2 regions of the Priestia sp. D3YE.R1 genome follow, and region 1 is predicted to be linked to the other one. Evidence: riboswitches for the same ligand, from Rfam matches in the RefSeq annotation. Region 1 holds a riboswitch; the other holds the start of a gene.
The links. Region 1 has a riboswitch for cobalamin ahead of ACOZIR_RS24610 (sodium:proton antiporter). Riboswitches for the same ligand answer to the same signal wherever they lie in the genome.
Positions count from the first base shown of each region.

Region 2: linked by a shared signal. The riboswitch ahead of nikA (nickel ABC transporter substrate-binding protein) and the one ahead of ACOZIR_RS24610 (sodium:proton antiporter) in region 1 are both predicted to bind cobalamin.

Region 1 covers NZ_JBLTHW010000006.1:61,536-64,958, forward strand. Annotated here, with positions in the region: gene ACOZIR_RS24595 (ABC transporter ATP-binding protein) at 1-294, shown strand, start outside; gene ACOZIR_RS24600 (undecaprenyl-diphosphatase) at 441-1,034, shown strand; gene ACOZIR_RS24605 (organic hydroperoxide resistance protein) at 1,186-1,605, shown strand; cobalamin riboswitch at 1,711-1,893, shown strand; gene ACOZIR_RS24610 (sodium:proton antiporter) at 2,027-2,824, shown strand; partial or broken gene ACOZIR_RS24615 (M20 family metallopeptidase) at 3,056-3,423, shown strand, end outside.
Region 2 covers NZ_JBLTHW010000007.1:33,227-36,649, forward strand. Annotated here, with positions in the region: gene ACOZIR_RS25250 (tautomerase family protein) at 1-173, shown strand, start outside; gene ftsZ (cell division protein FtsZ) at 532-1,536, shown strand; cobalamin riboswitch at 1,539-1,728, shown strand; gene nikA (nickel ABC transporter substrate-binding protein) at 1,875-3,416, shown strand.

The DNA.
Region 1 (3,423 bases):
ATGGAAGAACTGCGCTTTCAATACCAAGCGAAAAAAACGGTGATGATTAAACATGATCCTTACCCAAGCAGCCATAAAGAATATATTCAACAGTTTTTCCGTACGGTGAGTCCGGACGTGGAATACCATCACACGTACACAAAAGTGATGCTTCAAAAAGAGAGAAATATCCCTCTGATTATTCGCGAATTGATTCAATGCGGCATCGATATTTATCAAGTTCACGTAGAAGAACCTTCTTTAGAAGAAATCTTTTTGCAAAAAAACATTGTGGATCATTCACAGGTAAGTTAATGGGCAAAAGTCCGTTGGCTTACTACTCATCCTGAATACGTTATTTATAAATATCAGTTAGGAAGCCTCTGACAAAAACATGTTCATTTTCGCAAGAAACTGATAAGATAGCTAATGACATTTAAAAATAAGAAAGGATTTCGATTATGTTATCAGCTATTAATTCAGTAGACTATGCCATTTTCCATGCGGTGAATCAGTATGCCTCGCATGTGAAGTTTGTAGATTCGCTAATGGTATTCTTTGCAGATTATGCCCAGTATGTACTTATCGTTTTACTCGGCTTGTTTTTACTTATTAATAAAAACGGCAGCCGTGTTGTAGCATTTCAAGCTTTATGTGCTTGTGCCACAGGAGTCATTATCAATAAAGTGATTAGTTTATTTGCTTATCGAGATCGTCCGTTTATCTCTCACCACGTGAATCAGCTCATTGATCACGCCGCGAATTCTTCATTTCCAAGCGATCATGCTACATCTGCATTAGTTATCACTTTTACCATTTGGCTGCATTTCAAACGTTCAGGACGCATGTGGGTTTTCATGGGTGCACTCATTGCATTTTCACGCGTATGGGTTGGCGTTCACTATCCATTCGATGTGTTAACAGGAGCTATTTTAGGCTGTGTGCTGGCGCTGTTTATTCATTATGTTATTTTTAATACGAAAATCATGAGAGCTATTACTAATCTGTCTATTTTTCGAAAATCAGCTTATGACGGGCAGTCTCAATATTATTAAGAAAAAGTCGCAAATACGCGGCTTTTTTTATTGGGAAATTTTTAATGTATTTAATACTTGTTTTTTAAAATTAAATTTTGTACAATTAAATTACAGAAACGATAAATAAAAACATCTAATAAAATTACTAAAAAAGAGGAGAGATTTATACATGAAAGCTTTATATGAAACAACAGTTGTTAACACAGGTGGAAGAACAGGAGAAGTTCACTCTTTAGATAACATCTTTAACTTAGACGTGGCAACACCGCCAGCGCTTGGTGGAGAAACAACGACAGCAACAAACCCAGAGCAGCTATTTGCAGCCGGATACAGCGCTTGTTTCAACAGCGCGTTAGAATTTATGCTGAAAAAACATAACGTAGAAATTAAAAGCAGTGAAGTAAAAGCTACGGTTCAGCTGCTTCCAGATAAAGCTGATCAAGGAGTAAAAATTGCTGTAGCGCTTGAAGCTCATATCGAAGGCTTAGATTTAGAAACAGCGAAAAAGTATGTAGACCTAGCTCACTCATACTGCCCGTATTCAAAAGCAATCAGCGGTAACGTAGACGTAACGGTAGAAGTAGTTTAATTGCTTTAAAAAGCCCTGCTAAGCATGTAAAGCTTAGCAGGGCTTTTTTATTTGAATTTTCTCTATTCATTTGTAAGGAGTACTAGTATAATGAGGAAGAAAATGAATCATTCGCACAGTTTAGGTGCTCTTACATAGAGTAAGAGGTAACAGGGAATCGAGTGCAAATCTCGAGCGGTCCAGCCACTGTAAGCAGGGAGTTTTCTATCATATCGTCACTCAAAACGGGGAAGGCGGTAGAAAATGATGATCTCAAGCCAGGAGACCTACCTATTCTGTACACTTGACTCTTCTAGGAAAGAGGCGGTGTATCAAGGTACGCAGTGAGCAATTGCTGTTTATTTTCATATGCCGACACATCCTCAATTTCTATAGAATTGAGGCTTTTTTACGTTTTATTTTAAAAAAAGGAGTGTAGGAAATGGAAGGTTTATCAGTTTTTTTACTTGTCTTTTTATTAGGAATCAGGCACGGATTGGATGCAGACCACTTAGCTTTTATTGACGGCCAGACCCGATATAATTGGCGAATGGGCAGCCGTTTTGCCCCGTGGGTTGGAACGCTGTTTTCACTAGGTCACGGAGGGATGGTGGCCGTCACGGCCGGGGTGCTGGGCGTGGTGATGAAGAATTTTACATTTCCATCGTATTTCGATCATTTTGCATCTTGGGTATCCATTATCTCCCTCTTTCTAATCGGGACATTAAACACATATCATTTGCTTCGAACTAAAAATAAAGAAGAAGAGTTTCAGCTGAGCGGGTTAAAAGGGAAGTTTATCCCGAAAATCGCAAAAGGAACAACGAATCCTTTTTTAATTATTCTTGTAGGAGCATTGTTCGCTTTAGCAGCTGAAACGGTCAGTCAAACGGCCGTGTGGTCTCTAGCTGTAGGGAACGCAGGCAAGTATACGCCGCTTTTATTAGGACTAGTATTTATGTTTGGAATGATGCTGACAGATACAATCGATTCACTGATTGTACATAAAATGGTGAATGAATCGAGTAAGTTTGGGCAATCTGCTTCTCGCTTGATGGGCTGGGTTATTGTTGTCCTCGCATATGGTGTGTCATTCTATTTAGCATTCACTTTCTTTAACCCATGGGCTGAAGTAAACTTTGAAATGGTTGGCGTTATTCTATTTATTTTTTTAGTGTCTATGTTTATTTTTGTTAGTGTGAAGTCAAAAGGAAAAAATATCAAAATAAATATCAATTAATAAAATGAAAGCTTTAATCTGTTGAAGATTGAAGCTTTTTTGTATAAATTTGTTGAAGTTTATGGCTATTTTCCGTCGGTTATGAATAAGTTAAAGTATTATCTGTATTTAAAGGATGGAAAATTGTCTGAAAACCATTATAATTAAGGATAATTTAAGAACGTTATGTGAAACGTAGAACATACTTATACGTACAATAAATAAAAGCAGTGAATGCACAAGCAGCAGGGGTTGTTTGGAGGAGGAATTGATTTGAGTCAGGTAATGGTAGAACAAAGCGTATTTAGTTATTTAAAAGAACACGAACAAGAGATGCTCGAAGATCTAGTGGGATTTGTGAAAAAAGAATCACCATCTTACAGTAAGGAGTTAGTGGATCAGTGTGGAATGTATTTAACGGAGCTGTTTCAAAAGCGTTTAGGGATAGGGTATGAAATCATAGAAAAAAAGAAGTAGGAAACCACTTGAAATTTACGATTGGGGAAGGAGAAAAGCAGCTTTTAATTATCGGTCACTTTGACACAGTATGGGAAAAGGGAAGGCTGAGCTTGAGAACAGAAGGAAACAAGCTTTATGGTCCGGGAATTTTAGATATGAAA
Region 2 (3,423 bases), on a different contig from region 1:
GCAAACAGCGAACAGAAGAGCAAAAACAAGCTCTTTACAAATTAATTGTAAAAGAGCTGGGAGAAAGCTGCGGTATTCAGCCAAACGACATTATGATTTCAATTGTTGAGAACGGTAATGCTGATTGGAGCTTTGGCATGGGGGAAGCTCAATTCTTAACTGGGAAATTGTAAAACGGTTTATTATCTAGAGAAGCCCTTATTTCTAAGGGCTTTTTCTCATTTTGTCTATAAAAATATTATTCTCTTAGTCACATCTTACTCAAAATTAAATACAGACATCTGTCAAATGAATGATACAATAAGCTTATATGCCGTTTTGAGTGGGAAAACCAAAAAAAGTTCGGCGTACTAACTTCAGAACAACAATAATTTTACATAAAGATGTAAAGATTTAAAGGTTAAAAGAGAAATGTATAAAATCTGTAAAACAAAAGAACAGTTACGCGTTAAATATAGGAGTAAAAGGTTCTTCACGTGTTTTTTCGGATAATAAGAGAAAGTAATTTTGATCATTGAGGAGGAACTTAGAATGTTTGGATTTGATGCAGATGTATCGCCGTTAGTGCGAATTAAAGTAATTGGAGTCGGCGGTGGAGGAAATAACACCGTTAACCGTATGATTGAACATGGTGTACAAGGGGTAGAATTTATTGCCGTTAATACGGATGCTCAGGCGCTTAATTTATCTAAAGCAGATGTGAAAATGCAGATTGGTGCAGCATTAACGCGAGGATTAGGTGCAGGAGCTAATCCAGAAGTAGGAAGAGAAGCAGCCGAAGAAAGCAGAGAACAAATTCAAGAAGTACTGCAAGGCGCAGATATGGTATTCGTAACAGCTGGCATGGGGGGAGGCACTGGTACTGGAGCAGCTCCGGTTATTGCCCAAATTGCCCGTGAACTAAATGCTTTAACAATTGGAGTAGTTACTCGCCCTTTCAAGTTTGAAGGAAATAAACGTACGAAGCAAGCAGTAGGCGGTATTACTGCGATGAATGAATCGGTAGATACCCTTATTGTGATTCCAAACGACCGCTTGCTTGAAATTGTCGATAAAAAGACGCCTATGCTTGAAGCATTCCGTGAAGCAGATAATGTTCTTCGCCAAGGTATTCAAGGTATTTCAGATTTAATCGCTGTTCCGGGGCTGATTAACCTTGACTTTGCTGATGTAAAAACAATCATGTCTAATCAAGGATTTGCGCTTATGGGTATCGGACGAGCTTCCGGATCAGATCGGGCAATTGAAGCAGCGAAAAAAGCGATTTCTAGTCCGCTGCTAGATGCATCGATTGATGGAGCAAGGGGCGTGCTGTTGAACATTACGAGCGGCAGCAGCCTGAGTCTTTACGAAGTACAGGAAGCAGCAGATATTGTCACGTCCGCTTCTGATCAGGACTTAAATATGATTTTTGGGTCCGTGATCAATGAAGATTTAAAGGACGAAATGATGGTAACCGTTATTGCCACTGGATTTGATGATGAAGACATTTCACCATCAGCTTCTACTTCTAGAGTTTCAAGAGCACGCTACTAAATTAAATAACAAGCTTTTATGGTGGTAATTGTTTTTCAATTGCCTTAAAAGGGAATCCGGTGCAAATCCGGAGCGGTCCCGCCACTGTAACAAGGAGCCTTATGTCAAGAAGCCACTGTCTATTTAGAGACGGGAAGGCGGTATAAGGCAGTGACTTGAAGCCAGGAGACCTGCCATAAATCGCAGCACACAATAACCTACGAGGATAGGGAGGTGTTTTGGCAGAATCAAAAATACGATAAACAAGGGATACGTTTATCTAGATTTGTTGTGAAGGCAAGCACTTCTTTTTTAAGAAGTGCTTTTTTGTGTATTTAAAATAGAAGGTGGAAAAATGAATGACAAATAATAAAAAACTTGTATCTATATTACTTTTTGTTTTACTTTGTCTTACTGCTTGCACGTCTCATGAAGAGAGTATGAGTATGAAAAAAGGAGAGAAAACGGATAAAAGCGCTACATTTTTATTTAATTTCACACCTGCAACCCTTGACCCCCATACCGATGATGATTACACGGCAGTTCGTGCCGGAGTGGGAGAGACGCTTGTTAAGATTAGCGACGATTTAAAACTAAAGCCTTGGCTTGCTGAAAAGTGGGAAACAAAAGATAACGGTCTTACGTGGACATTTGCAATAAGAAAGAACATCACGTTTCAAAATGGAAAAGCGCTGGATGCAAGCGCCGTGAAGTCTTCTCTTCAAAGAGCAATAAATCAAAGCTATGCGATGAGAAACGCTTTAAAAATCAAAGAAATGAAAGCAAACGGTCATATGCTCACAATTACGTTAAAAGAACCAATCCCTAAATTTCCTTCTGAATTAGTGCATCCAAATACAGCTATTATAGACGTTCATGCTTCTAATATAGCTAAGAAGCCCACTGGTACGGGCCCATTTCGCGTCTTGTCTTTTGATCAAGGAAATCAAGTGAAATTAGGGAGATATGAACATTATTGGAATGGGAAAGTGAAATTGAAAAACGCGATTTTTGCATTTAACGAAGATGCTAATGCGCGAGTTGCTGCTCTTCAATCTGGAACAGCCGATATTATTTATCGCCCGCCTTTAGAAAGCTTGAGCACTTTACAAACAGATCCGTCTTTTAAGGTAAGTGGAGTACCTAGTGTGCGTACCCATTTATTGCTTTATAATCAAACCAATGACGCATTAAAAGATGAAAATGTAAGAAAAACTATCGATGCTTTATTGAACCGAAAAGAAATTGTCAGCAGCATAATGAACAATCAAGCGGCAGCGGCTCGAGGGCCATTTTTACCCCAATTTCCTTTTGCTGATAGTACTGCTAATGATCAAAGAGGTATCGTATCTGCTAGAAAGTATTTGGAGAAGGCAGGTTATCAAATCAAAAATGGAAAAGCAATCAGAAACGGAAAGCCATTATCGCTCTCTCTTGTCACATACAGTTCTTTGCCAGAACTTCCTTTGATTGCTCAGCTTATACAGTCTAATGCGAAAGAGTTAGGAATCAATATTAAGATTCATCTCGTTGAGGACAGCGATGAATATTTAATGGCAAAAGATGATTGGGATTTAGCATTGTACAGCCTTATCACAGCACCTAGAGGGGATGCCAGCTATTATTTAAGTACGAACTATTTGCCCGGCGGTGGTTTAAATGCCAGCCGGATTAATGATGATAAGCTAACAAAAATGATTCACCAGTTAAATTCCACAGTAGATGACGCAAAACGAGATCAGTTAGCCAAACAAGCAACCGCCTTGATTAATAGAAAAATGCTGACGTCATCGATTGTACACCCAAACATTGTTGTTGCTTATAATCAAAAAGTGAAAAACTGGACAACAAATCCAAGCGAGTATTATATGCTGACTCAGCATTTAGATGTAACCTCATAGTCAATAT